DNA from 2 places in the Halomonas sp. AOP43-D1-4 genome. Region 2 is predicted to be linked to the other one. Evidence: predicted binding sites of a transcription regulator. Region 2 holds the regulator's gene; the other holds the start of a gene.
The links. The regulator PhoB, encoded in region 2, activates phosphate uptake and scavenging genes when phosphate is short. The targets are predictions, from matches to a motif close to TGTCATANNNNTGTCANA.

Region 1 (15,143 bases), on a different contig from region 2:
TTCTTTGGCTTCTACCTACGCAAGAGCCTGCCCCGTTCGCTGGAGCGTAAGCGTGAACGCTACAGTCGTCGTGGGGATAACAAGAAACTGGCGCAGTTAGGTAGCGTGGTACCGTTTGACGTATTTAACCGCGTGGCGCGGGCCGAGTGGGACACACTGCTGTTTTTCTACGGCGTAGTGATGTGCGTAGGTGGGCTTGGCTTTATGGGCTACCTTGGCTTGCTGTCCGAGGCGCTTTATACCAATTGGGATGCTACGTGGGCGAACATTGTGTTGGGTGTGGTGTCCGCTGTGGTGGATAACATTCCTGTAATGTTTGCGGTGCTCACCATGCAGCCTGAAATGTCTGACGGGCAGTGGCTGTTAATCACCCTAACCGCTGGTGTTGGAGGCAGCCTGCTCTCGATTGGTTCAGCAGCTGGCGTTGCAGTTATGGGCCAAGCACGCGGCGCTTATACCTTTATGGGCCACTTGCGCTGGGCGCCGGTTATTCTATTGGGCTACATCGCCAGTATTGCCGTTCATTTATGGCTTAATGCAGGAAGCTTTACCGCCGCTTAAGACAGATTGATACGCTGTTTTTTAACACACCTCCTCACCATAATAGATAGCGCCCTTATCCAGGGCGTTATCGTTTAGCTTTTAATAGCTTTCAAACAAGCGATCAATGGATGTCGGGCGGCCAAACAGGTAACCCTGATAATGATAACAGCCATGACCCTTTAGCCAGTCCAACTGCTCCTGCTTCTCGACCCCTTCGGCGACCACCGTTAACCCAAGACTCACTGCCAACAAAATGGTGGTATCGACAATGGCCGCATCCGCTTTATCGGTTAAAAGCTCGCGGATAAACGACTGATCAATCTTTAGTTCATCCAAGGGCAGTCGTTTAAGATAGCTTAACGACGAGTAGCCAGTACCAAAGTCATCAATCGCAAAGCGAACCCCTTGCGCGCGCAATTTGAGCATTGTATTGCGCACGCGTGTTGGATCATGCATTAACAGGCTCTCGGTGACTTCCAACACCAGCCGCCCCGGTGGCGCTTGGGTCTGAGCAAGAAGACCTTCCAAATTGCGTACAAATTCAGGCTGCTGAAACTGTGCCGAACTCACGTTAACGGAAATCGTCAGCGCAGCATAAGGGGCCTGGCTGGCCCATTTGGCAAGCTGCTCGCAGACAGAATGAAGCACCCAATAACCAATGGGTATAATTAGCCCATTATCTTCTGCTAGAGGAATAAAGGTCGAGGGCGGCACCCAGCCACGCTGAGGGTGATACCAGCGTAAAAGCGCCTCCACACCGGTGGTAATGCCTTGATGGTTCACCTGAGTTTGATAGTGCAACGTCAGCTCATGACGTGCCAGCGCATGGTGTAAATCAGCTTCAAGGCTGGCCCGCTCGATCAAGCGTGTTTGCATACTACGATTAAAAAAGCGCAGCGTATTCCCACCCGCTGCTTTCGCCTGCTGAAGTGCCAAATCGGCCTGTTGGAGCACGCTGTTCATACTATGGTCAACGCCATCGAATAGTGTAATACCAATACTGGCGCTGACGGGCAGCGAACGACCCGCTCGCAGTCTGGTGATAGCGTCCAACAACTGCTTGGCTGTACGTTCAGCGCTTAGCGCAGCATCCGCCTGGTGCTCGCCCTGCTTTGCCAGTAGCGCAACAAACTCATCCCCACTAAAGCGGGCCAACACAGCCCCTTCCGGTAACAACAGCCGCACCTGATTGGCCACATCAATTAACAATTGGTCACCACTTTCATGGCCCTGAATATCGTTAACGAGATGAAAGTTATCCAGATCAATGGTCAGCAGTGCGCTGTAGAGATGGGACGTATTCTCCTGCTCAATTTTCCCACTTAACGACTCCATCAATAAGCGTCGATTAGGCAGGCCTGTCAGCGCATCGTAAAACGCCAGATGATTGGTACGCGATTGCAACTCAAGGTAATCGGTTAGTTCAGTGGAAATCCCGCACAGGCTCGCGGGCTCGCCTAGGGAGAGGGACAACGGCATTTTAATAGTAACAAACGTGCGAACCTTATCGTTGTGTTGTAGTACGTTCCCCTCTTCGAGCGTTATTTTTTTGCCTGATTCCATCACACTGCGGTCAATCTGAGCTATTTCATTCGCGGTTGTGCTATCAAAAAATGCTTCATCACTTTTACCCAGAATGTGCTCTTTCGGCAGCCCAAAGAGCTCAACCACCCGCTGGTTGACAAACTGGTAATGTAACGAGGGTGTTTTGATATAGATGCAGGCGTCCACGTTATTAAGAATAGTGGCCAGCATGGCCTCATTGGCGTCGAGCTGTGCCCTATTTAGCGTGACACGCCGTTTAAGCCACCATGCACTGCCTAGTGCCACAGCCAGTAGCGCCGTTAACAGACCAAGCCCGCCCCATAACCAGGCAGAGATCGTATCGGGTGGCGTTTCGGCACGCCAGGAACGCAGTATCCTAAAATACGCTGAACGTGGATTTTGCTTCCAACCAAGCAACACATCGTCGATACGGTTCAGTATGGTTGCCGACAAAGTAGGCGACCCGGCATAGAACAGCCGGATAGGTTGAAAGATGATGGGCGTTTCATATAGCCCATAGTCCTGCGCGCGCCAGTCTCCGAAGATGTGGTCGGTAACCGCCAGGTCCGCATCCCCCATGGCCACTGCTTGAAAAGCATCCGCATAGCTATCAACGGGCAGCCAGATGACCGCAACACCGAAGCGTTCTGTCACGGCGCTCAGGTAGTTCTGTTGAATAGAGCCATCTACAATGGCGACGCGTTTTTGTTCAAGGTCAAGAATCGCCTCGACCCGCTCGTTTTCGCGCTGATAAATCTGCGACCAGCTTTGGATAATCGGTTCACGATGAAACGCGATACGCTCACCACGCTCTTCACCCCAGGCAGTCCCGGGCAATATATCGATATCCCCCTGTTCAAGCAGGGTAAGACAGTGGTGGAATTCGCAGGCAATACTCTCAAGCTGCCAATCCTCTTCTTGTGCAATCGCTGCAAGCAGCTCACCCAAAATACCGCGCAAATGCCCCTGGTCATCCACGAATATTTTTGGTGGATTGTTATAAACGCCCACCAATAAGGTGTCGCTGGCCATGCTTGAAAAAGCCAAACTCCAGAGGCCCAGCAACGCAGCGGCCTTAATAGCGCCTCTACGTGTACGAGCAAGCAGTCGTCCTGGCATCAACCACAGCGGGTGAGTAACGTATCCAGCCTTATCCTGCATCGTCCTGTTACTCGCCTGGCATAGTGAGCGGGCCTGCGCGCTCGACCACACGCTGCCAGGCAGGGTCAGCATCAATACGCGCTACAAACCGCATAATGGCGGGATACGTTGTCAGCGTTTGGGTGGCAGCTATGGCCTGAAGAGGAAAGCTCATTTGAATATCAGCCCCGCTTGGCCACTCACCTGCAAAGTTCTCTTTACGCGCTAAATGATCTTCGATAAAGCCCAGATGCTGTTTAAGCTGAGGCGCTAGAAATTGCTGACTAACCTTATCGCCAATGCCTTTAGCGAGCGGTTTAATTAACCAGGGAGACTGTGCGGGTATCTTTTTAAACACCAGTTGCATCACCAGCAGTGGCATTAAAGAGCCTTCGGCATAATGTAGCCAATAGCGGTAATCAACCCAGTCGGCGATATTATCGGCAGAGGGTTGCAAGCGCTCTTTGCCGTAGGTATGTAGTAAGTAATCAATGATTGCCCCTGACTCTGCAATCACTAATTCACCATCCATAATGACTGGCGACTTACCTAAAGGATGAATGTTTTTTAGTGCTGCAGGGGCCTGCGGAGTTTTACGATCACGCTGATATACATGGATGTCATAGTCCAACGCAAGCACTTCGAGAAGCCATAAAATTCGGTATGAGCGCGACTTTTCCAAATGATGGACGTGAATCATACAGTACTCCATGAAGGCGATGTAACACGCAGACGCTAGGCCTGCAGCAGTTGTCCTTTTACTGCAAGCTTAGTTAGCGTAGCAGCGTTGCCCCTCATGGAGTACATATATCCGGGGAAAAAAAGTCTTATGTTCGAGTAATGCGCCGCACATGCATCCACTTATCCATTGGTGACCACTTCCCTTGCAGCCAGGGCGACAGTAGCCGTGTGGAGAGTGGAATAAACACAAATACCATCACTGGCGTTAGTATCAGAGTGCTTACTAACACGCGCGGGATCAGCGCCCAATCGGCCAACATACCGCCAAATACCCACTGAAAGAGTAACGAGATAGGAAAAAAGGCCAACCAAACGGCCACGGCCTGCTTCCAGCGAGGCGGCACACTGCCTGAGCCGGTTTGAAACCAGGCATCCAACCCCGTGGCACGGTGCTCATGAGGCGCATCATAAAGCCCCTTGCCGCGCACAAGCCAGGCATGCCGTGAAGCCGAGTGCTCCCATGCATGGAGCGTTTCACTGCTGCTAAAGCGGAAGATAATCTGATATTCATCGTGATGCTCAGGTGGCGCAAGCACTCCTGAGCCCAGATAACCTGGAAAATCAGCCGCTAGCTCGCGACCTTCGTTCAACCACCGATTAAAATCATGGTAACGGCCACTGGCAATGCGCCGAGCTACCATCAATGTGACAGGTGAGGCAGACATGGTATATCTCCTGATATAACCACAACCAATGCTGGGTAAGCAGGTTGTAAACGACCCGGTGGATAAGCCTGATCGCGTTAACGGCATAAGCGAGGGATACCGCTTATGAGATGACGTAATTATATAGACAATAGCAATGCCATGTGGGTTATTTAACAGGTGATGAGGCGGCTGTCCCCACGCGACCTGATGGAAAGAAGTACGCCGTTGCGAGAGAAGTGCCTATCGATTACGGCCCCATCCTGGGTGACTCACAGGCCACTATCAAGAAAATGCAGACGGTGATTGCTACCCCGAAGCCGCAGCGCTTATGGAAGTTATGTAAGCGACTGCCAATCGGCTCGTAACGGCCATCGCAAAAGCCAAGCATTAGGGCTACTTTTTCGGCCCGGAGAGAACTCATTAAAAAGCGACCTTACGTCCCATAAGGTGGGATGTAATCGTAAGTAGGTGCGTTAAAGGTGCAGGCCAGGTATCAAGGAGCAAGTGCAGCGGCGCCTAAAAAGCGCTGCTGCCAGTAGTCGACATCCAAGGGAACGCTGACCACGGCGCGACCACTTCCCGGTGCATGGATCATCTGCTGGTTACCGCGATAGATGCCTACATGCGTGGCCTTGCTACGCTCTCCAAAGAAGAGCAGATCGCCAGGTTTGGGGGTATTGGCTGAAGGTAGCGCACGGAACTGTGCGTCTGCGGTGCGCGGTACGCGCATACCGGCCGCGCGATACGCCATTTCAACAAGCCCCGAGCAGTCGAGGCCGTCGGGCGTATTGCCGCCAAAGCGGTAAGGCGTGCCAATGGCCTGCTGAGCATGGGCCAGGATCAGCACGCGCTCCATGGAGAGCCCTTCGCGGGATTCGGCGGGCGATGAAGGGGGTGCGATAGCGACATCACGGCTGGCACAGCCCGAAAGCCACATTAACATCATCAAAGCGAACGTAAACCTTCCCAGCGTGATGGGCATTAGCAGCTCTCCTTGTGGCAATGCCCTTATCATGGCGCAAACGGGAGGGCAGCGCCAAGTTCAACTAACGGCCAATCCACTCAATAAAGCTGGTTTCGCCTAACGCATGGCGTTCGTGGCGTACACGACTCATCGCAGCGTAAGGCAAATCCATCGCCAATACACGCCCTAACGGTTGCCCCAGCACCTGGCGCAGCAGGCCATTGCAAACAAACAGATGCGCCACTACCAATACATGCTTACCAGGCGGGTTTGCCAGCACGTTTTGCCATACTTCAGCAAGCCGTGAATCAAAAACATCCATCGCCTCGCCCTGCGGTGGTGATACGGCCTCAGGGCTGTTCCAGAAAGCGCTCATCGGCGCGGAGCCCTCCTCGCTAAACACCTCAGCGTGGGTTTTGCCCTCCCAGCGTCCCAGGTGCAATTCGGCGAGATCGTCTTCAATCTGTACTGGCAACTCAAACTCTTCACCTAACCACAGCGCAAACTCACGACAGCGCATAAGCGGCGAGGTAAGCACCGCATCATAAGGCGGCCTGCCGTCAACGGTATGGCGCATGATGGCATCCGTTACCTGCTGCCAGCCAGTTTCACTCAGCGGGTGGTCAGTGGAACCGCGCAGCATACGCCCGCCAACGGGTTCGCCATGGCGCAGCAAATCAATAGTGGTGACATCAGCATCAGGAAAGCGCATTCAGAACTCCTCGCTTGGCGATTTATCAATCCGTGGGTTAAATAATCGCGTGGCGGACACGGGCGGATATCCATTCCGAGACCAATACCGTGGCGAAGATCATGACAAAAATAACGCTGACCTGATTCCAGGCGAGCATATTGATAGAGGCATTCAACTGAAGCCCGATCCCCCCAGCGCCCACCAGGCCAAGCACGGTGGATTCACGAATATTGATATCCCACCGGTAAACACTGATACCCGCAAACGCTGGCATGACCTGAGGCAGAACGCCGTAGTTCATGACCTGTAAACGGCTGGCACCGGTTGCGCTAATGGCCTCGACAGGCGTCGGGTGAATTTCCTCAATGGCCTCATAAAGAAGCTTGCCCACAAATCCAATCGAGCGCAGCGCAATGGCGATGATGCCCGCCAAGACGCCTGGACCCAAGATCGTTACCAACAGCATGGCCCAAATCAGCGAATTGATAGAGCGTGACGACACGATCACCATCAACGCCAGGCTTCGCACTAGTGGATGCGGCGTGGTGTTACGCGCGGCGAGAAACGCCACAGGAAACGCCATAACAATCCCCAAGGCGGTGCCCAGCGTGGCAATGTTCAGCGTATCCCACATGGGTTTCCACAGCACATTGGCGTATTCCCATTTAGGGGGCATCATCCGGCTTAAAAGATCACTGCCCTGGCGTCCAGCATCCTCAACAAACACCCACATGGTGTTGTCGGAAATCACCTTCCAGCAGAACAAGAACAGGCTAATCCCTACTAGCCACGCACTAAATTGCAGCCACTGGGCACGCGTGGTACGTAGCCGCCATACCGGGACCCCTTGCCGGGAGGTTGAAACAGGCATATAGATTCTCCGGAGATTACTGCGTCCAACGGCGGACGTGGCTTGAGCTGTATTCACACAGCAGCACAATCGCGATGATGATCAACAAAATGGCGGCTGACGTGTCGTACTCATAGCGGCTAAGCGAGGTATTCAGCGTGGCGCCTATTCCGCCTGCACCAACAATGCCGATCACTGACGATTCGCGGAAGTTGATATCCAAACGGTACATGGAAAGGCCAATTAAGCGCGGCATGACCTGGGGTTGAATAGCGTGATTCATGGTTTGCCACCAGCTGGCGCCGGTCGCTCTCACCGCTTCTACCTGGCGCCAGTCGAGGTCTTCAACATCTTCGGCCAACAGCTTGGCCATAAAGCCGATAGTCGCAAACGCCAGCGTAATCATCCCCGCCAGCGGGCCAAAGCCAAACATCACCACAAACAGGATCGCAATAATGATCTCTTGAAAGGTACGTGAGACAGCAATGATGCTACGGCACACGAAATAAATCGGCAGCGGCGCAATGTTGCGTGCAGCGCCTAACCCCACCGGGATCGCGAGCGCTACCCCAATGACCGTGGAGGTAAGCGTCATGGTCAAACTCTCGACCAGCCCATTGATAATATCGTTACCACGGCTGAAAAAATCAGGCTGCGCAAACGCGCTAATGAAACGCAGGCCTCGGCTGGTGCCTTCCGCCACACGTGCCCAATTCACCTCAACAGAGGCCAGCGCCAACACCAGGTAAGCCACCACCCCCAAGGCAATAGCCCAACGCAACCACTGGCTATGCACAAGAGGTAACCGACGCCAATGCCCCTGGCGGGCCGCGTGTTGGCGGGCTTCAAAATACGCAGAGCGCTGCTCACTCATGGCGCTACCCCAGCCATCTCAACTGCGATAGAGCGACGCTCACAGGAAACGGCTTCACTGTCAGGCTCATCGGCAGGTTCAGGAGAGGTATCCCAATCCTCTTCGCCATAAATGGTGGTGAGAATCTCGCTGGTTAGCTCGTCAGGGCGGCCATCAAACACGATCTGGCCAGCCCGCAGGCCCACAATACGGTCCGCAAACTGCTGGGCGAGCGCCACGTCATGAATATTGATAATCGTCGCCAACTCGCGCTCAGCACACAGTTCACGAATCAGGCGCATAATCTGGCGTGAGGTTTTGGGGTCCAGGCTGGCGGTTGGCTCATCTACCAGTAACAGCTTGGGGCTTTGTAACAATGCCCGGGCAATCCCCACTCGCTGACGTTGGCCACCGGACAACGCATCGGCGCGCTTATCAATAGCGTGAGGCAGGCCTACCCGCTCAAGCAGACGAAACGCTTCAGCGACGGCATCCTGCGGATAGCGACGCAAAAAGCTACGCCAGAAGCCCACGTAGCCAAGCCGTCCGGAAAGCACGTTTTCCATCACGGTCAGGCGGTCAACCAACGCATACTCCTGAAAAATCATGCCCATTGAGCGGCGTGCCTTACGCAGGCCGCTGCCCGAAAGCCTGGTAAGCTCTGTTCCTTCCAGGCAAATGCTGCCCGCCGTCGGCTCTACCAAGCGATTTACACAGCGAATCAGGGTACTTTTACCCGCACCAGAGGGGCCGATAAGCGCCATCACCTGGCCTTTAGGCAGGGTTAGTTCGATATCGGTAAGCGCACGGTCCCCGGTTGGATAGCGTTTGGTAACGCCGCTGAGTGTTAACATCGCTCTACCTCATCTACATAATGTAACGGCCAGAAGGGATTAACCTTCTGGCCGAGTAACTGCAAAATTAAGGGCTTACTTAGTCACATTCGTACGTCACACCGTTGGCATCGGCGATCGTGCGGATAACGGACCAGTGCTCTTCATAGGTAATCGGCATAAATTGCGCTTCACCCGAGTTGGCAAACTCAGCCTGTAGCGCAGAACCTTCCCAGTCGTAGCTGAAGAACGCGTCTTGAATCTGCTCGGCCAGTTCAGGCTTCAAGTTATGCGCCAAACCGTACGCTGTGGTGGGGAAGGTTTCTGAGGTGTAGATAATGTCGTAATCGCCTTCATTCACTACGCCCCGGGCAATCATGCGCGTGCCAACGGAGTTAGCAATGGCCGCTGCGTCGTAGTCTTGATTCACAACGCCCAGAATGGAGTTATCGTGGGAACCCGAGAACGCTGTCTCGAAGGCTTCCCCTGCTTCCATGCCATATTCAGAACGCAGCAGCGCAGAAGGTGCCCGGAAGCCTGAGTTAGAGGTCTCAGAAGTAAACGCCAATTGGCGGCCTTCGAGGTCTTCAACCGACTCAATACCGCTACCTGGGTAGGTGATGATTTCCATTTCATAGCCATAGCTGCCGTCGTCTGCTGCCATAATGGCAAACGGACGGAAGCCACCGCAGTTCACGGCAACCGGAACACCACCGGTGTTAAAGCCCGCTACATGCAGGCGGCCAGCGCGCAGCGCTTCTTGCTGTGCCGCGTTGGACTGCACCGGGAAGAACTGAACGTCTTTGCCTGTGGCTTCACTCAGATGGTCCAAAAAACCGGCCCAAACATCCGCGTAAACAGCCGGGTCTTCAACCGGTGTATAAGCAAATACCAACGTATCGGGGTCGACCCACTGCGACTCGTCCGTGGGTGCATCCGCTACCATATCGCCGTCGTTATCAACATAGCGCGCAGAGAGGTCTGCCGATGCATTAACGGCAACCAGAGCAAAGGCACTGACAACAGCAGCGCTGATCAAAGTACGGGGAAGAGTCACAGCATGCATACGTCACCTAGAATGTTGTTCAAAGATAGCGCCATCCTGCCGACGCTAGATGACAACACCGCGACACTTAAGTGACCACTTAATGACGGTTTCAAAACACTTAATGCAGCTCTACCAATAGCCTGCCTGCATGGCCACATCAAACAAGTGCAGCGGCGATGTCTTAGGCCCACGTATCAGTGCTTCATAGCCGTAAATAGAGTGCTGGCTGGCATCCACGATGGGTTGAAACAACACGTGCAGACCTTCTGATTCAATAACACGGTTAAGCCATTGAGCTTCCTGGGTGGTCAACGGCTGAATGCCTCTTGTATTAGAGACGGTGTTAGAGGCGGTTCGCAAAGGCTTTTTACGAGGACTGTCTAGTTAGCAAGCGTGCGGCTTTTTTTATGACACTGACGCAACAGTTAGCGCGCTAAAATAGCTTACGTGTGAAGGGTGGTGGGCGGACAAGCGTCAGGGAATAGCCTCTAAAGGGGACGTGCTTGAGGTCATGGCGCCAAGCGTGAACGCAAGCGTCGATGCTGCAATCAAGCTTGCCGCATGTGCCTCGGAGCGTGCCAGCCTTGCATCCAGAAGGCCGGACTCCGCCGCAGTAGCCTCAGTGATAGTGCCTACCCCGTTGCGATAAGCATCAAAGGCCGCGTCGTAAGTCACCGCTGCCGCTTCGGTCAACGCATCAGCGGCGTCAAAAGCTGCCAGTGAGGAGCGCAGTGCATCAGCAGCAACGACCATCTCGCGCATCGCCGTGTTGCGAATTTTCTCGAATGCCGCTTCGGCTGAAGCCGTGACAGAGACTGCCTGCTGGCGTTTGGCGGCAAGAAGGCCGCCATCATAGATAGGCATTGTCACCCCCAGGAACACCCCGGTGCCTGTGGTCTGGTTGCCAATACTGGGCAAATGACCAATGCTCAGATTTTTCTTGTTGGTTCCCGTGGCGGCGGCAACAAATACCCGGGGCATGAAGTCGGCATCGGCGGCACGCTCTGTCGCTTTGGCAGCTTGCAGCTCAGCATAGCTGGCCAGCACATCCGGCCGCTTGCTGAGTGCCGCCTCAATCGCAGAATCCACCGATGCCAACTCGTCAATACCCGGTAGCGGGCGATTCGACGCGCCGGCCACCTCGATCTGGGTCGTCGGCGAAGCGCCGAGAGCACTCAGCAACTCCTGATACTGATCGCGCAGCATACTCTGTGTCTGCACCATCCGCAGGTTAGATTGGGCGACAAGCTGACGGGCTTGAGCAACAGCGATACTGGTGCCGGTGCCATTGGCGTAGCGGGACTCAGCCGCATCCTGCAGAAGGCGGTTGTTGACCAGCACCTCCTCAGCAATTGCCAGCCTGTCCTTGGCAGCACCGTACTGGTAATAGCTACGCGTCACGTTGTAGATCACCGCCTGGTGGGCACCATTGAAGTTGACGTTGGCCGCATAGGCATTGTGTCGGGCGGCATCGCTGAGCGCCTCGCGCCGACCAAAATCAAACACTAGCCACTGCAAAGCAAGGTTCGGCGCCACACCGCTGACGGTGGTATCGACATGGTGAGTGTCACCATCCAGCAATCCGCGATAAGGAATGCTGGTCTGCTGCCTGCCCGCAAACACATTGGCGGTCAGGATCGGCAGAAACGTGGCTTCAACCATTCCAGAGGCCAGCGCCAGCTGGCGCGCCTGCTCCCAGGCAATTCGGGTTGACGGGTTATGGCGTTGCGCAAAGTTTATCAGTTCGGGTAACTGATACACCTTGTCCGACTGTAGATCCTGTGACACCGGGTCTGGCAGCAAGCCGATATCAGCTGAACCTGACACGGAAAAATCGCCAGGTAGCACGGACTGACCTTGAGGCACCCAGGGTGTGCTGGGGGAGGCGGAAGTATTCTTCAGCGCATCCGTTGCACAGCCCTGCAGGCCCCCTATAGTGCCAAGAACAACGCCCAGAGCAATACAGGTTCTGAGCTTGGCTAATCTAAACACGCTAGCTTTTCTCAACATGCACAATCCGCTCTATCCGAGTGAGTTGCCGTTCTATATCACTATACGCGCCGTCGTCGAGGGGAGAGCCCTCGTAAGTCGAAGACGCCCTGTTACGTCGGTTTTCAAGCTCAGTGACCAGCTGTGACTTGAGTCGCTGCAGGCGCTCTTTGATAGTGCCGTCATCCTGTTCTGCCATGTAAAGCTGGCCGGTGAGGTCATTGAGTTCTTCAACAATTCTCTCCACGCGCTTCAGCTCATCAGCACTGGCACGCAGACGCGACGGCTCGAAAGGCACCATATCGAGCAGCTCTTCGGCCTGGCCCAGTGCAAAATATGCAGTAGATGCCGCTTGGGTGCGCAACTGTTGATCCTGCCTGGAAAGCGTACTGAGATCGCTCAAGGCATCCAACGCATCGTTGAGCTGCCGTGCCACTTGATTGATGACGCTACGCGGCCAGAACTGGGTAAAAATCACATAGATGACAAAAATACCCAGCAGGATGCCGTAGATACGGTTGCTGGCCTGGGAGATATCAAAGCTGGGGCCAAACCCGTTGAGGGTGGTCAGCAAGAAAGCCAAGGCGATCTGCACACCGGCATAATAGATCCGCTCAGTACCTGATGACACCCAGGCACCGATCAGCACGCCAAAGAACACCAGCCCCATCAGGCCACCGACGGAGCTTAGGTGCGGCATGATAAAGGCTAACGAAAAGATCCCCATCGCTGCGCCAATCAGACAACCGACGATCCGCAACGTCAGCTTGCGCAGTGTTTCCCCCGTAGTGCCGAGCGCGGCCACATAACAGGTGATCATCGCCGTATGAATGCCATCCCACTGCATGCCGGTGTAAATCAAATAGCAAAGCACCGCCGCGGCGGATGTCTTTAGCGCATAGCGCTGATGTATCGGGTTAGAAAACGCATCGGCAGCCAGCAAAGGTATTTTTCTCGGACGCGGTGGCTGTGCCGCGCCTCCATCCGGCTGGGACAAACCCTGTAAGGCGACATAAAGCGGCTGTAAGCCGGCTTCTGTCGCCTCCGGCGCCGCCTGTAGCACCGGGCACGCATCATTGGCGATAGCATCCGCCGCTTGGCGTAACTCAACCGCCAAGTCACTCCTTGCTGCACGACTCAGGCTTTCAGGCAGGGCCTCAGCGATAATCAGGATGCGATAACTTGTCTCAGTGGCTCCGCTGAGCCAGCGAGAGCGTGCCGTCGATATCAGGTGCAGTAGCTTAACGAGCTGCATTTGCTGCAACGAGCCATCATTACCTTCGCTCACCATGATGTTAAAAGCCGTTGATGCTTGCTGTGTCTCGATGCGGTCTGCCGCACAGCGCAGTCTTTCGACAATCCGGTTACGCACCAGTGTTTGCGAAGGAGTGCCGAACAGCAGGTTAAAAAGGATCATCAAAAACATCGGCATGCAGGCCATTTTCCATGCCATCAGCAAGCCTTTGTCAGCGACCTCACCAACCGGCACCATGGTTACCAGCGTCATGATAAAGGCGATCACCAAGCCAACAATGGCCGCCTGCTCGCCCAGCGGAGTCGCTGAACTGAGGAACAGAAAGATATACGAGGCAAAAAACATGACTGCCAGCCGCATGGCAGGGCTGTCGATGCTAACGTTGATGATCGGAATCATCAGCACCACCACGGTAGACGCCATCAAAATGACGCCCAAAGCCATAATGCAGTTCTTGACGGCATCCTGCTTGGACAGAAAAATGATCAGATAGCAGCTAATCGCGGCCTCAGGTATTTTCAGCAGCATGGCCGTTGCAGACACCAGAGCACACAGTAGCGCCACGCGCCAGGTCAGGCCCATCCTTCCGGGAAAGGGCTGGATATCCGCCCACGCCTGGCGGGCGATTTTCCCCCACGGAGATTCAGCAGCCATCGTGGTGGTGAACCGTTGCCACCGCCGATGCGCCGACACGCATCAATTCTGCTGGCGGGTCATCCAGCCGAATGCGGACGGGAAAGCGCTGCTGAACTCTCACCCAATCAAGAGATTTCGGCACAATCGGCAGCGATAACGGCAGGTCGATCAGGTCCTTCGAGGCCACGCCCCAACCTATCCCCACCACCGTGCCTTTAATGGCACGGTCGCGGTTAGCCAGCGCATATACCGTGGCGCAGTCACCGACAGCGATATTGCCCAGCATGGTTTCGGTGAAGTTGGCCGAAGCATACCAGGTGTCCGTCTTGACCAGATTGAACTGGGACTGGGCAGGCAGCGCGTAGTCACCCACAGAAACGGTCACTCCGACAACCCGACCGTCGGCAGGCGCATAGACCCGAGTGCCGTCCAGCTCATGCTGGGCAATGTCCTGAGCGGCCCGGCGCGCTTCAATCAACGCCAGGGTTGCTTCATCATTACCCACCAGCGCCTCAGCGGCCTGACGCTGCTGAATCGCTTCCTGCAAGCTGATTTCGGCATTGCGTTTAACAGTGCGCGCGTCGTGGATCTGCTGCTGAGAAACATACCCCTTGGACTCCATCGGCAGCAGGCGGTCAAGGGTCTGGTTCGCCAGCGCCAGGTTTGCCGTGGCTCGATTGACTTGGGCCTCGGCAATTTCTGCATTGGCCTGCTCCGCGCGGATAGTGCGAGACTGATCACCACTGGCCGCCGTTGCCATGGCCAGGTCGGCCTGTGTCTGTTTCAGGGCCAGCCGATAGGCAGTGTCATCAATTTCCAGCAACAGATCGCCCTTGCGGACAAAGTCATTTTCCTCAACATGCAAGGCCACGATGCGGCCCGCGACCGACGGAGCAATGTGGACAATATCGGCCCTCAGAGTGGCATCATCTGACAGCGGATTGGCGCGCGCATTCTCGTAGCTGTGGTAAGCCAGAACAGCAGCGCCCGCAATGATGGCAATGGCGATCACGGCTCCGACAATGGATGCTACCCGCTTGGAAGCATGACCTTTCATGATTCAGCGTCCAAAAAAAAGATGAGAAGATAACAGCGTCATGGCCAGCGTCAGAGACAGATATACCAAGACACGCCACGGAATGATGTCATCAAGCTTCGTCACCACGAAAATGACACGGATAAAAATCGTTGCCACCACACCGATAAACAGCGAGATTAGCCAGTAAGGAAAGAAGCTACCAAACATGCCGACAGCCGGAGCGGCTGCCAAGGCCGGAGTGGCTGCCATCAACAAAAGGATCGCCAGAAAGGTTCTTTTCAGCAGCCGTTCTTTCCTGGCAGCGCCTGCTCTCAGCACCAGAGCCTCCTATTCATTGCAGTCTGCCCCTATCAAATCTGCCCCTAT
Region 2 (15,143 bases):
CGCTGATTGATGAGTCCGAAGTGCTGCAGTGCCAGGCGGCGGAAGTCACCTGCCAGGAATTAACCGACGCGTTACCGGAGCTTGCCATTGGCTTGATCCACGGGCGAATGAAGGCCAGCGAGAAGGCCGACGTGATGGCTGCTTTTAAAGAGGGTGAACTGGATCTGTTGGTCGCCACCACGGTGATTGAAGTGGGGGTAGATGTACCGAATGCCAGCTTGATGATTATTGAAAACCCGGAACGCCTGGGGCTTTCTCAGCTTCACCAATTGCGTGGTCGCGTGGGCCGAGGGAGCACGGAAAGCTTTTGTGTACTGCTTTATCACCCGCCGCTCTCCAAAAGTTCTCGCCAGCGCCTAAGCGTCATGCGTGAGACCACTGATGGTTTCCGTATCGCTGAAAAAGATCTGGAAATCCGCGGCCCGGGCGAGGTGTTAGGCACCCGACAAACGGGCCTGGCACAGATGAAAATAGCCGACCTGGAACGCGATGCTGACCTGTTAGAGCGCGTCACCGCGTTAGCGTGCGAGCTGCAAAGCGAGCCGCAAATAACCGCCGTGCTGGTACGGCGGTGGTTGGGCGAGGCCGCAGGCCGCTACGGGCAGGTATAGCGGTCAGTAACGGTGCGTTTAAACGCTAGCGTTAGGGCGGGTAGCTTCCTCGATGAAGGCTGATGTGCGGGTCAAGCGATTCGCCGCCTCACCCAAAGGCGCTAGCTGTTCGGTGATGAGGCGTAGCTGGCTTTGAATAGGGCGATACATCACCACGGCTTGTTCGTCAGAGCTTGTCTTGCCGGACTCATCCAGCTGTGTGAGTAGCTCGCTGACGGGCTCATTGAGCGGGGCAACCAGCTGACGCTTGTCCAACTGCTCGGCAAGCTGGCCCAGAAGTTCGCTGATCCGTTTAGCGGATGGCATCAAGGCGGCGTCATCCTCGCCTTCCAGCAAGCGGTGCCGGTGGGCGCCCAGGGCCGAGAGGTGGCTAAGCAGCGTATTGGAGAGCACCAAAAAGCGTAGGCCATTATCGGCATCCTGTTTGCGGTAGTGGCCCGGCTCGTGAAGCATATTGGTGAGCAGGGTAGAAAGCGCGGCATCGGCATTGTGGGCATTGCGCCGTGCCAAGCGGTACGCAAGGTCGTCCTGCTTGCCCTCTTCGTATTGATGAATAATTTCATCCAGATAGCGGCGGTGGTTGGTAACCGTCTTCGCCGCTTCCCGATACAGCCGGCGGCCCTGCCAATCGGGCAGAATAAAAAACACCGCGAGTCCTGCAATCAGCGAGCCAATTAAGGTGTCAAACAAGCGCGGCCAGATAAGGTCGAAGCCGTCGCCTACCTGGTTAAAGCTGCACAGCACCAGCAACGTGATGGCCGCTGTCGCCACGACATAGCGTTTTTCCCGGTTGGCAAAAAAGGTGACGCCAGCGGCCACCGCAATCACGCTCTGCACGCTTGGCTGGGGAAACAGGCTGATCGACACCCAGCCTGCCGTAAGGCCAAGTACCGTGCCCAAAATGCGTTGGGAAAGAAAGCGTCGCGTCGTGGCGAAGTTAGGCCGACATACAAACAGGGTAGTCAGCAAAATCCAGAAGCCTTGTTCGGGGTCCAGCCACTGAAGCAGGCCGTAGCCCGCCATGAGCGCGGTTGTCAGGCGTACCGCGTGGCGAAAGGTGGGCGAGCCAAGGGTAAAGTTAAGCTGTACTCGCTTCCACGCTTCCAGCAGGCTGGAGGGCGAGCGATCATAGAGCGCGCTATCTTCGCGGTCGTTGGTGGTATCCGGGTTATGAGCACTGGCGATCTGTGCTTCGAGCGTTGCGAGGTTGTCCGCCAGCGCATTAAGCGGGTGCATCAGTTTGCGCCATTCGGGTTTGCCGCGTTCGCTCAAATTATCGATAGAGGCCCTAAGGTCGGCCAAGGCTTGTTCACTCTGCTTATGGTCAAAAGCGCGCTTCAGCAGTAACGATTTGGCTAGCTGACGGCAGGCGCGGCCCTGCTGATCCAAAAGTCGCTGGCAGCGAAACAGCACGTCATGGTGAAAAAATGCTTCGGTGAGGGCGCTGTAGGGGTAATGGGTCGAGCTTGCCCGTTCATGAATATCCTGAGCAATAAAGTATATCTGCAGGTAACGGTTAAGCTTTTGACTTCCTCGCTGGCCTTCCAGACGACGAAAAATCATCTCTTTTGCCTGGTTGAGGGCATCCACCACTTTGCCGTTCTGGCGTGCCAGCGCCACGCGACGGGCTTCTACATCGACCCCGCGTACGGGTTCAAACAGCGCTGATTTAAGAATCAGAAACTCGCCCAGCGTCTTGTACACGCGCGCCATGCTCTGCTTGACGGGTTGACGAGAAAAAAGAACACACCAGACAACGGAAATAACCCCGTACCAGGCCGCACCCGCCAACAGCAGCAACTGGCGTGAGGCCACATCGGCATCCACACCGCCGTGCTGCTCAATATTGATCATTGAGTAGATCGATAAAATCAGCGTGCCTGAGGCAATCGTGGCGTATCGCTGGCCGATAGCGCCCAACATGATGAGGGTGAACGTGGATATTCCCAGCCCCAGCGCAAACAGCCATGGCCAAGGAAACAGCCACTGCACGATAAATGAGGCTGAGGTAAAACATACCAGGGTTACCAGCAGCGCCTGTAAGCGGCCTTGCCAGCTGTCATCGGTTTCGGAGAGCGCGCAGGCGATAATGCCCAGAAACAGCGGTATTACCAGGGCGATGTCGCCAAGATAAAGGCTAAATAGCAGGGCTGCGCTGAATGCGATAAAAACGCGCAGGCTATAGGCAAACTTATCAAGTGTCCAAAGACGCCGAAGCGGCAGTGAAATAGGCATAGACGCTCTTATTGTCAGTCGTTGTTAGACTTTAGTGTAAGCCATGGGGCTGGTTCGTTGCTATGGTTTTGGGGTTATCACGTTATGCGTTTTGGAGCAGATAAGCTCCTACCATTCGACCACACGCTTGCCTATATTATCGCCATTGAGCAACCCAATGAGCGCTGGAGCCACGCTGTCGAGTCCACCGCTTACTCTATCGAGCCGCCATGCGATACTTTTTTGATCAACCAGAGGCGCCATAAAACGCTGAAAGTCGTTCCAATGCGTTAGATAATCGGGCACGACAAAGTGATGGATTGCGACCCTTTTTTGCCTCAGCTGGGCAAAATTATCCGGACTTTTACGCGGGCTGCGGGTTTGGTATTGGCTTACTAACCCGCAAAGCACGAGGCGTCCATTCGGTCTCATTGCGTCAATCGCAGCAATAAAAGCGCTGCCCCCGATATTTTCAAAATTGAGCGTAATACCGGAAGGCGCCGCGTTATTAAGTTGCCTGGCGTAATCAGGATGGCGGTGATTAAGTACGGTCTTGAACCCCAAACGGTGTAGCCAATCACGCTTGTCGGTACGTCCGGCTGTCACGATCACGTTTGCCCCTTGGCGCTGTGCAAGCTGTGCGGCAATAGAGCCAACCGCACCGGCAGCGGCACTTACCAGTACGGTATCTTCAGCGGTGGGCTGCCCCAGTAACTGCATGCCTACCCAGGCAGTAAACCCCGTCATTCCTAATGGATGCAAGTAGGCGTCGGGGTCACTGCCCGCCGGTACGCGCATCAGGTGCTGTCCGTCAGTGGCAATGAGCTCCTGCATGGGGAGGTGGCCCACGACGAGATCGCCCCGCTTAAACCCCGGCTCACTGCTGGTGACTACCTCGGCCATGGTCCAGCCTGATAGGGTGCTGCCAGCCTTCCAGCGCTCAATATAGTCATACCCGCTGGGCTGCATCCGCGTGCGCATGTAGGGGTCAACACTGATCGCGAGAGGTTTTAGCAGTAATCGTGTTATGTCTGGCAGGCTAATCTCTGTCTTTTCGATGTGCTCGCAACGCAACTCCCCCTCAGGTAAGTGAGCAATCGTTAAGCCTGTCGTTTTTTTCCTGGATACGGTCATAGCGGTCCGTTCATGACATTAATAGCGCTAACGCTACCGGGAATAAACGCAAAAGGCCTGTTTAAAATCGCTGTGCAAACGTTATGGAGGGAGAAAGGCAGGTGAAACGCGTAGGAACCCGCCACCAACGGGTGGCGGGTAGAACCGCTGGAAGAAGCGTTACAAATACTTCAGCAGTTTTTGCAGCTTGTTCATATCGGTGGAGTCACCGACAAGGCGTACCTCGCCGTTGAGCATTCCATCGAGGAAAGCTTGCTGCGTTGGCTTTCTAAGGATACGTAATGCGGCTTCCTGATCGCGAAAGCGCAATTCAAGATCCAAATCGACTGGCAGGCCTTTACCTGAAGAGACCCCTTTGGGGGTCATCCGGTAGTAGCGAGCAATGCTCAAGTCTTCCGTCGCAATGCCCCAGTCCAGGTGACGCATCCTTTCAAGCTGTTCACGAAAGCGTGGCTTGCGGCGCAGGGCATGTTTGAGCATTAGGCTCAATAGCCACAGCGTCAGCTTGAGTTTCATTAGGAAACGGCGTCCTTAAGCGCTTTACCCGGCTTAAAGGCAACATTTTTGCTGGCCGGAATTTGTAAAGGTGCGCCCGTTTGCGGGTTTTTGCCGGTACGTGCTGCACGCTCACGTACGGTAAAGGTACCAAAACCAATCAATGCCACATCTTCGCCTTTCGCAACGCTGTTGGTGATTTCATCCAGAATAACATTCAGGACTTGGCCTGCTTTGTCTTTGGATAGGTCGGCACCCTCAGCGATGGCAGCGGCGAGTTCAGGTTTGCGCATAGGAAATTCCCCTCATTAAAAGTAAGCGTAAAGCATCGTGGTGTTGTTAAAAGCACTCACTAGGCCAAGCTAGCTTATCCAGCCTAGACGTGAACGCGATAAAAATCAGCCCAGCAGTGTGGGAGCTGCTCGGGAAAGCTCCACTTTCCGTCTCACGCAGCCGCCTGTCAACGCAAAACCGACTAAATTCCCGTCTTTATCTTCGGCAAGCGCCGTCATATCACCCCCTTCGCCCTCAATTCGCCAGTGTTCGGGTATCGCCGAAGGCGGATAGGCCACTACGGGCAATAGCGGCGTTTTCACAATGATGGGCCAGGCGCCAAAGCTGACCTGCGTTGGTGAGCCGGCAAGCGTTGCCGAGAGTGCTTTGGCACTGGCTTGTAATGGCTGGACGTACATGGCATTGAGGCCTTCTATGCAAGCAACATCGCCCAAGGCATAAATATGCGGGTGCGAAGTGCGCAAATATCGGTCTACCTGAATACCTTGTGGTGAAACGGCAAGCCCGGCAGCCTTTGCCAGCGCGGTTCTTGGCGTAAGGCCGGTTGCCAGTAAAACAATATCGGCGTTGACGGTGTCATCGTTGCTAAGCGTTAGCCGAACCGTGCTGTCATTATGCGGGGCTAACTCTTTAATCGTGCGGTGAAGCGCAAGCTTTATACCGGCTTCCTGAAAGGCATCACTCAGCGCAAACCCCAGCGGTTCTGGTAATAGCCTGGGTAACGGCGTGGCCTCTGGAGCAATCAGAGTGACTTGATGGCCACCTGCCTGCAGGTCGTTGGCAAATTCACAGCCAACTAATCCTGCGCCGATAACGGCAATGCGCGCAGGGCGATCGTTCAGCGCGTGATGGAACCGGCGATAGTCGTCGAGATCATTAATGGTAAAGCAGTAGCGAGCAACGCTTTCTGGAATGGCAAACGGCACCCGGGGTTCAGCTCCGGTCGCCAGCACCAGCGTATCGTAGGCAAGTGTTTGCCCGTCACTAAGCTGTACGGTGTGCGTGTCTGGTGTCACGTGTTCTACTGACGTATGGGTAAGCACATGGGCATCCAACTCATCGGCCAGTACTGCGGCTGAATGCCTGGCCAGTTGGTGGGGCGAGAGGCGTTTTGCAAAGCCGGTAGATAACAGCGGCTTGCTGTAGTCCTCGCCGCTGTCTGCGCTCACCAAAATAATCGAGCGCTTATCGCCTTGGCGACGTAGCGCACGGGCAAGCCCAATGCCTGCCATGCCGGTACCAATGATGATCAACTCAGCGTGGCCAGTCGGGTTGCTAACCGGATGTGATGCAGGCATGCCATCCCCAAATAATCGGTGTCGTAAAAGCTTTTAAGACCACCATGTTACACTAGCTTCTCTGTTTTTTGCCCAGGAGTATCTGGTGGTGACGTTCTCTTTTCGGCAAGCGTATGCCTTTCCTGTTTGGCAGCCCGTGGCTGCGTTACGCCCCGCCATGAGCGCTGCCTGGTGGAAGTGGGTTGCGTCTACGGATTCGCTAACGGCTCGCTTACAAGCGGCAGGCGCAGGGCAACCATTCCGTGTTCGCCTGCTGCGCCAAGGCGCCGGCGTGCCTCTGCATGATGAAGCGCAGGCGTTGGGGATTGAGCTTCGTCGCTATGCCTGGTTAAGGGAGGTCGCCCTGTGCGTGGGTGATAACCCTTGGGTGGTCGCACGTTCGGTTGCCCCCTTAACACAGCTAAAAGGCCAGCGATTGGAGCAACTTGGTGAGCGCTCGCTGGGCAGTTGGCTGTTTCGCCAGCCAGATTTAGTACGCGGCCCTCTTGAAGCTACGAGCGGTGCGCCACGCTTTGCCTTCCCTCAGGTTGCTGGCGTGAAAAGTCGTTGGGGGCGGCGCTCAGTGTTTCAACATGGTGGGTTATCGCTACTTGTACAAGAGTACTTTTTATCCACCATGGCAGATGACCTTCGTTTGTCTTCGCGGTAGGCTTGCTCGGCATCTCTTCTTTACGTGAGGTAGGCATGGATCGTTCTTTGTTGCGGCCAGTCGGATGGGCGCGAGTCGCTGATTTTTTACACTTAATGCGCCTGGACCGCCCCATTGGTACCTGGCTATTGATGTGGCCTACCTTATGGGCGCTTTGGGTGGCTACAAACGGGGTGCCTGGTCGCAACGTGCTGCTTATTTTTGTGGCAGGTGTTTATGTTATGCGCGCTGCTGGCTGCGTTGTGAATGATTACGCTGACCGCCATGTTGATGGCCACGTTAAGCGCACGAAACATCGTCCACTGGCGACGGGGCGAATCAGTGAAACCGAAGCCAAACTGCTGTTTATTGGGCTGGTCACTGTTGCGTTTGTGTTAGTGCTGCTGACCAACTGGTTTACGGTGCTGCTGTCGATTGGTGGCGTGGTCCTGGCGTTTATCTACCCCTTTATGAAGCGTTACACCCATCTTCCTCAGGTGGTGCTGGGGGCGGCTTTTTCGTGGGCAATCCCCATGGCGTTTGGGGCGGTGCTGGGATATGTACCTGTGGAAGCCTGGTTGCTGTTTTTTGCGAACGTACTGTGGACGGTTGCTTACGATACCCAATACGCCATGGTCGACCGCGACGATGACCTAAAAATTGGTATTAAATCAACGGCGGTGCTGTTTGGCAGTGCAGACCGCTTGATGATTGGATTACTGCAACTGGCGACGTTGGTGCTGTTAGCCTTTGTGGGTGTTCGTGTGGGGCTGGGTGGTTTTTTCTGGCTGGGCCTTGCCGGTATGGCGGCCACCTTTATTCATCAACAGCGCCTGATTCGGCATCGTGAACGCGACCCGTGTTTTCAGGCTTTTTTGAATAACTACTGGTCAGGGCTGCTGGTTTTTGCCGGCATTGCGCTAAGTTGGTGGCCAGTGGCCGGGCCGCTCTAGCAAAGCGTGATTAGGCCTGTCATTCGTTCTTGTTATTGGCTATTGTCATATAAGTGTCATCAAGTCATGGTGTTATTGTCACTGAGATGTCATTGAATTACCTTTCATTGAGCACCGTGAGGCCCTGGAATGACCGCCAAGACCGTTTTGATTGTCGATGATGAAGCGCCTATTCGCGAAATGATCGCAGTGGCGCTGGAAATGGCTGACTATCGCGTGCTTGAAGCGGATAACGCCCAGGATGCCCACGCGTTAGTCGTTGACCATCAGCCTGACTTACTGCTTCTGGATTGGATGATGCCAGGCACCAGTGGTATTGAGTTGGCGCGACGCCTTAAGCGTGAAGAAGCAACCGCCGAAATGCCGATTATTATGCTCACCGCCAAGGGTGAGGAAGACAATAAGATTCAAGGCCTTGAGGCGGGCGCGGACGACTATATCACCAAACCCTTCTCGCCCCGTGAGTTGGTCGCGCGCTTGAAAGCCGTATTGCGACGCACCACCCCACGTGGCGTAGAAGACCCCATCGAAATTAACGGCCTTCTACTCGACCCCGTCAGCCACCGTGTTAGTGCGCATGGCAAGGCGCTGGAAATGGGGCCCACTGAATATCGCCTGCTGCAGTTCTTTATGACCCACCAGGAGCGAGCCTATACACGCAGCCAACTGCTGGACCAGGTATGGGGCGGCAATGTGTATGTTGAAGAACGCACAGTGGATGTACATATTCGGCGCTTGCGTAAGGCGTTAGGCGATGTGCACCAAAACCTGATTCAGACGGTACGGGGTACCGGTTATCGTTTCTCAGCCCGGGTGTAACTGTGCGCCTATGGAGCCGTGAGCTTTGGCGTATTGCCTGGTTAGCGACCATAGGTGTTTGCCTGGGGTGGCTATTAGGTTCAGCGGGCCTTGGTTTGGCAACCGGGTTGGCCGTTTGCCTTTTTTACCATTTACGCCAACTGCGCGTCCTCTTTCAATGGTTAACCCTTAATCCTCATAACGAGCCCCCGGCTGCGGGTGGCATGTGGGGGGATTTGCTTGATCGTCTTTACCGCTACCAAAAAAGCCAGCGCATTACACAAGGTCGATTGCGGTCTACGCTTGCGCGTATCCAGGAATCCTCAGAGGCCATGCGCGACAGCGTGGTAATGCTCGACCGCCACGGTGATTTGGAGTGGTGGAACAGTGCAGCGACGGATATGCTGGGCCTACAAACCGCGCACGATCGTGGCCAGCACATTACCAATTTGTTGCGTGACCCACGCTTTATCAGCTACTTCAACGCCCGCGATTACAGCGAACCGCTTACGCTGACCTCACCCATTGATGAGCGCAGCATTCTGCAATACCAAATTACCTTGTATGGCGACGATGAGCGCCTGGTGATGGCGCGGGATATCACTCGTTTGCACCGCCTTGAGCAGATGCGCAGAGACTTCGTGGCCAACGTCTCCCATGAGCTGCGTACGCCGCTTACTGTTCTTTCTGGCTACCTCGAAACCTATGGTGACTTGGCTGAGCAGCTTCCGCCTCGCTTGGGCAGGGGGATCGAGCAAATGCAGGACCAGACGCAGCGCATGCAAAATCTGGTTAACGACCTGCTGCTTTTGTCACGCTTGGAAATTGATCAAGGCGGGCAAGACCATCAGGCGCTGTCGGTTGAGCAATTGCTTAATAGCGTCTGCCAGGATGCATTGGCGCTATCGCACCGTAAGCATGTTGTCCGTGTTGCTATTGAAAGTGACGCCCAGCTCATAGGGAGCGAGCAGGAAATACGTAGCGCCATTTCTAACCTGGCTTTCAATGCGGTGCGATATACCCCAGAGGGTAGCCAAATTATACTGCGCTGGGCGCCCATGGAAGATGGAAGCGGATGTATAGAAGTAGAAGATGATGGAGAGGGCATCGATCCTGTCCACCTCCCCAGGCTAACGGAGCGCTTTTATCGGGTTGATAAAGGCCGGAGTACCGCGACAGGCGGTACTGGGCTTGGTCTTGCCATCGTTAAGCATATCCTGCTGCGCCATGATGCTCAGCTTCAGGTTGAATCGCACCCTGGCGAAGGTTCGCTATTTCGCTGTACTTTCCCCGCCACTCGGCTGGCTGCTACCTCCTAGCCTCCTTCCTGGTCTTCTGTATAACCTTTATCCAAGCGTGCCATATGGACAAGCCATCTATGGTTCAAGTCTGCTCATGTGTCATTTTTAGTCAGTTATGGTGGTCCCTTATACACGATCAGCGAGCATGATTGGCACGCGGTATTTGTTTTAAGTTGTTTATTAATAAGAAATATTTTTTTATTTTTGTTTTTTGGCATCACATCTGCATTAATCTGGGCAAGGAAGATTACCGCAGGAAATGGTACGCCAGGAAGGCACTTCCTTAAGGTAAGCGGTATCAACAGCGATCGAGGAGAAGGAACATGATGTCCAAGGAACTACTCAAGAAAGCTGGGATTTTAGGTGTAACATTCGGTTTACTGGCAAGCCCCTTCGCTTTTGCCCAAGAACCAGTAGACCCGAGCCACGATATTACTGCTGATGAAGAACCCGTGCAGCCGCAATCATCTGGTACAGGTGCAGGTGGTGATGCATCTACCTATGATGCAGACGAGCTCTCAGATATGAACGGTGAAAGCGCAGGCGATACTACTCGCCCCGGTGCAGGTTCTTCTCAACATAAAACTCATAATGAGTCGATGGATGGCGGTCCAACGGGCGTAACAGGTGGCGGCGATACGTCATTTGAGCCGAGCGACCTGCCTGAGCAAAATAGCTCTGTGACCACTGGTCAAGATCAGTGACCAGCGGTTTAAACACTCAGCGCTAAAAATTTGTACTACAGTTTAGGAACGAGCACGGGATAAGGATGTCCCATCGCATGGATGCTCACCGATTCATGGATTGAATCAAGCGACAATCAGAGCGTTAGTCAGGGTAAATTCCAAGGTTGGAGTCCCGCAAAAGGAGTGGAAGCTAGCGCTAGTTATTGTCCATAGATGCGAGGTTAGGGCCCTGCCATGGCAGGGCCTAATCTTGTTATGTAGCCTTTGATGAGCAGTCGTGTTTGGCTGGTTTTAAAACTGAACCCCCCCTATCTACGTTTTTTTAACATTACACCCGCTCATAATAGTTTTTTTCACGATTCTCTTGTCCCACGGCGTGATGACCCCTTTCATGCTTTTTAAACGCAAAGGTTGATAACGAGCTTTTTAGCTTGTTCACCATGGTGCTGTGCCAACACTAAAAAAATGTTAGCTTGTTATTTACTTGGATAGCTTTATTTGTGTGGTCGTGTTTAAAAATATTTTTAATCATTCAGCATTTCACGAATTTGGGACGTTTGGGCACTTGGACCATAATCTTGCAGTCAAAGACACTGATCGCTTCTCACCCTTCAGTGCAATGGTATTTACGTTAGTGTGATAATAGCCAAGACAGGTGAGCGGCACCCCACATCAGGAGAGCGTTATGTCATTTAAAGCAGTTTTAAAAACGGCAGGTGTTTTAGGTATTTCTATCGGTTTGATTGCAAGCCCGCTAGCTTTTGCCCAAAGCTCTATTGAGCGTACTAAAGATCGTGCAGTCGGCAGCGATGTCATCGACATGCCGCAATCCACTAGCACGTCTAGTCCTCACTACTCACCCAGTGAGCTTAACCATAGTCAGCGTGATCATATGAACGGCAACTATGCACCGTCAAGCCAGCTGCAGCGGGATCAGGATGGCACCCAGCGTCGTAACACCCATTCGTTCGAATCGACCGAGTTAAATCACAAAGAAGGCGATAGCCTGGACTGGTAAACCACTACTGAAAGCATTAAAAAACCCGTTAAAGCGGGGTTTCGCGTCTAAAAGCGTAGAAAAAAGCATGGCTTTTCAGGTGTTATGAGGGCCGCTGGATCGTAAGCTCATTTGCCGTACGATAATATTGGTCCCACATGAGTACGGCTCCCGCTACGGCCCCCGGAATCAGAAAAAGATTGGCAAGCGGTATCCAGGTAACCAGAGTCACGAGCCCGCCGTAGCTGAGGCTTTGCCACCAGCGCCTGGAAAGCCGTTGACGCATATCCTTGAACGAGACTTTATTATTATCCATAGGATAGTCCAGATAGGTAATGGCCATTACCCATGCGGAGAACAGCCCCCATAGAATCGGCGCAAAGAGGTTGAGCCCTGGAATCCAGCTGATGATAAAGAGGGCAATGGCGCGTGGGGCGATATACGCGAGTTTGACCAGCTCTCGGCCTAGCGCATCAAGCGCCGTTTTGGTCAGCCCGCGATCATCCAGCGGTATACGGCCTGTTTCTTGAATTTCCACTTTAGCCGCTAAAAAGCCGTAAAACGGCGCCGCAATAAAGCTTGTTATCAGGGTAAAGGTGAAAAATACAATGACAATAAGGCTAACCACAAACAGCGGCCAGATCAGCCAGGAGAGCCAATCCAGCCAAGCAGGCACTAATGTCATCCAGTGATCAATCCAGCCCGAAAAGCGCGTAATCACAAAGCTGAACATGGCGGCATAAACAATAATATTGACGAGGATAGGAAGAAAAATATAACGCCGCAGGCCTTTTTGATAGACCAGCCGCGTACCTCGGCTAAGCGCTGTTATTGCATCCAACATTCAAGCAGTCCTCATCAATACAAACGTCCAGGCGGGTGTCCGCCCAGACGTATTGCAAGAGGAAATGCCTCATGGGTCAAGGCTTTTTCGTTACCCTCTGGTCGACGGTATCCAGGTCGCTATGTCGAATATCGAGCCCCTTCACGAGATACACAACGTACTCCGCCAGGTTGTCGGCATGGTCGCCGACGCGTTCCAACGCGCGCAGCACCCACATAATGCTGAGTATTGAACTAATTGAGCGCGAATCCTCCATCATGAAGGTCATCAATGAGCGCATGGCACTGCCGTACTCATCATCGACCGACTCATCTTCACGCACTACCTTCATCGCCAAGTCGGTATCGAAACGGGCAAAGGCTGTCAGCGCATCGCGCAGCATTTTACGTACATGCTCACTGATATGGCGAACTTCAATTAAGCCACGAACCGTGCTGGTGTTTTCGCTGAGCAGGATTGCATTACGCGCAATCTTGCTGGCTTCATCGCCGATACGCTCAAGATCTGAAGTGGCACGAATAACGGCAAGCACCAGGCGTAAGTCTGATGCTGCAGGCTGGCGGCGTGCCAATACACGGGTGCACTCTTCATCAATTTGCAGCTGAAGATCGTTCACTTGCCGGTCGTTATCGCGCACTTTTTCAGCCAAGCGGGTATCGTTTTCCAGCAGGGCGAATACTGCATCCTGAACCTGTTTTTCCACCAGGCCGCCCATGGCCATCAGGTGGGTTTTTAGCTCTTCCAGCTCCTGGTTGAACTGGCGCGAGATATGCTGGCTGTGGGTATCGCTCGTAATATCCATTGAGCACTCCTGATGTTGGGTGAGTTAGGCCTGATGATTGACGACTACGTCATGCGGCCGGTGATGTAGTTCTCGGTGCGCTGTAAACGCGGATTAGTGAAGACCTGGTCGGTAGGGCCGTACTCAACCAGCTCTCCGTTGTGTAGAAAGGCCGTATAATCGGAGACCCGTGCGGCTTGCTGCATATTGTGGGTGACAAGGATAAGGGTTAGCTGTGATTTAAGGTTACGAATCAGCTCCTCAATCTTCAGCGTTGAAATTGGATCAAGCGCTGATGCCGGCTCATCCAGTAGTAGCACATCCGGTTGAACGGCTAGCGTTCGAGCGATGACCAAGCGCTGCTGCTGACCACCTGATAGCTGCCACGCCGAACGATGCAGGCGGTCTTTTACCTCATCCCATAGGGCTGCTGAGGTCAGCGCCCACTCGATAATGTCATCGCGTTGCCGCTTGGGTAGGCGATGCTGTAAACGCAAGCCAAAAGCGACGTTTTCATAGATCGACATGGGAAACGGATTGGGCGTTTGAAACACCATGCCTACCCGGCGGCGTAGCTCGGTCACGTTCATCTGCGCGGCGTAAATATCCTGCCCTTCAAGCTGAATATGCCCACTGTGTTCCACGCTCTCGTTAAGATCATGTAACCGGTTAATGGCACGTAGCAGTGTTGACTTGCCACAGCCAGAAGGCCCAATAAAGGCCGTTACCCGGTGGCGTGGCACACTCAACGTTAAATTACGCAACGCCGATTTCCCCGCATAGGCGAGGTTAAATTGGTCGATACTCAAGGCGCAGTGCTCGGATGAAAAGTGCGTCACCGGCGCCTGTGGGGCATTGGCTATATCTAATGACGCTAGCATTCGCTTCCTCGTTGGCGCCTAAAATAATGACGCAGAAATATGGCAGTTAGGTTAAGCACCAAAATAATAACCACTAAAAGAAGCGCCGTGGCGTAAACCAGAGGCATAGCGGCCTGTACATCTTCGCCATGAAAAGCAGTATCAAATAGATGATAGCCAAGATGCATAAATTTGCGCTCCAGGTGCACATAAGGAAACTCACCGTCGACCGGCATTTGCGGAGCTAACTTGGCAACCCCCACCAGCATAAGCGGAGCGACTTCGCCTGCGGCGCGGGCGATAGCGAGAATAACGCCAGTTAGCATGGCAGGAGTAGCCATGGGCAGGACAATACGCGTTAGCATTTCCAGACGGGTGGCCCCCAGCGCTACTGCCCCCTCACGCTGGGCATCGGGAATGCGAGCAAGCCCTTCCTCGGTGGCCACAATCACGACAGGAAGCGTCAATAGCGCGAGCGTTAAAGAGGCCCATAAAAGACCGCCGGTGCCGAACGTTGGCGAAGGCAGTGTATCGCTGAAGAACCAGCTATCCAGCGTGCCGCCAATGCCGTAAACGAATACGCCAAGGCCGAATACGCCGTACACAATGGAGGGAACGCCCGCCAAATTGCGTACGCCAATGCGCACTAACCGGGTAAGTCGGTTTTGATGAGCAATTTCATTAAGATAAATAGCGGCCAGTACGCCAAAGGGGGTGACGATTACGGACATTAAAATGACCATCAGTACAGTACCGAAAATAGCCGGCCATACGCCGCCACTGGTATTGGCCGCACGCGGGCCCTCGCTTAAAAACTGCCAAACGTTAGTGCCCCAAGTGTGCGTTTTTTGCCACCAGGACATGGCATTAGGCGCCAGTGCCTGGCTGACGCTGTCCAGAGGTTGGCGTAACGTCTCGCCCTGTGCCGTGACCAGCAGCAGCTGCCCCGGCGGGCGCTGATTAGCCGGTAGGGTAAGTGCATTGTTTAAATAGTCCCACGCTTCGCGGCCATGCAGCGATTGCTGGTCAGTTTCTACTGCGGCCAAGCGACCAATAAAACTGCCCCACGGAGCACGTTCCAGGCGGATCAGGTCGTGCGGTGTTGTACGTGAGGTAATATCGTCGATATCTACCCAGTGCCAGCTGACGCCGTCTACATCACGGTTACCTTTAAAATAGAGGCGCTCAACCCCGGCTTCCTGAGGCAGCGGCGTTTCGCGAATAGCTTGCCCTGCAACAACGCTACCCG

Region 1: a site for PhoB is predicted at 9,947-9,964, ahead of phnD (phosphate/phosphite/phosphonate ABC transporter substrate-binding protein). Genes of this name have one in related genera too.

The regions. Positions count from the first base shown of each region.
Region 1 covers NZ_JBQSVY010000005.1:150,002-165,144, reverse strand. The annotation lists gene nhaD (sodium:proton antiporter NhaD) at 1-561, shown strand, start outside; gene ACT3RQ_RS07290 (EAL domain-containing protein) at 643-3,249, opposite strand; gene ACT3RQ_RS07285 (glutathione S-transferase) at 3,257-3,928, opposite strand; gene ACT3RQ_RS07280 (antibiotic biosynthesis monooxygenase) at 4,056-4,634, opposite strand; gene ACT3RQ_RS07275 (putative metalloprotease CJM1_0395 family protein) at 4,778-4,981, shown strand; gene ACT3RQ_RS07270 (C40 family peptidase) at 5,110-5,598, opposite strand; gene ACT3RQ_RS07265 (histidine phosphatase family protein) at 5,663-6,292, opposite strand; gene phnE (phosphonate ABC transporter, permease protein PhnE) at 6,330-7,145, opposite strand; gene phnE (phosphonate ABC transporter, permease protein PhnE) at 7,162-7,998, opposite strand; gene phnC (phosphonate ABC transporter ATP-binding protein) at 7,995-8,831, opposite strand; gene phnD (phosphate/phosphite/phosphonate ABC transporter substrate-binding protein) at 8,911-9,876, opposite strand; gene ACT3RQ_RS07240 (hypothetical protein) at 9,988-10,170, opposite strand; gene ACT3RQ_RS07235 (TolC family protein) at 10,333-11,868, opposite strand; gene ACT3RQ_RS07230 (FUSC family protein) at 11,852-13,756, opposite strand; gene mdtN (multidrug transporter subunit MdtN) at 13,746-14,795, opposite strand; gene ACT3RQ_RS07220 (YtcA family lipoprotein) at 14,799-15,095, opposite strand.
Region 2 covers NZ_JBQSVY010000004.1:157,657-172,799, forward strand. The annotation lists gene recG (ATP-dependent DNA helicase RecG) at 1-611, shown strand, start outside; gene yccS (YccS family putative transporter) at 630-2,846, opposite strand; gene ACT3RQ_RS05855 (zinc-binding dehydrogenase) at 2,955-3,959, opposite strand; gene ACT3RQ_RS05860 (hypothetical protein) at 4,119-4,475, opposite strand; gene ACT3RQ_RS05865 (HU family DNA-binding protein) at 4,475-4,747, opposite strand; gene ACT3RQ_RS05870 (NAD(P)/FAD-dependent oxidoreductase) at 4,853-6,046, opposite strand; gene ACT3RQ_RS05875 (chorismate--pyruvate lyase family protein) at 6,132-6,695, shown strand; gene ubiA (4-hydroxybenzoate octaprenyltransferase) at 6,731-7,627, shown strand; gene phoB (phosphate regulon transcriptional regulator PhoB) at 7,757-8,446, shown strand; gene phoR (phosphate regulon sensor histidine kinase PhoR) at 8,449-9,744, shown strand; gene ACT3RQ_RS05895 (hypothetical protein) at 10,050-10,430, shown strand; gene ACT3RQ_RS05900 (hypothetical protein) at 11,098-11,430, shown strand; gene cysZ (sulfate transporter CysZ) at 11,513-12,253, opposite strand; gene phoU (phosphate signaling complex protein PhoU) at 12,330-13,055, opposite strand; gene pstB (phosphate ABC transporter ATP-binding protein PstB) at 13,100-13,915, opposite strand; gene pstA (phosphate ABC transporter permease PstA) at 13,909-15,143, opposite strand, start outside.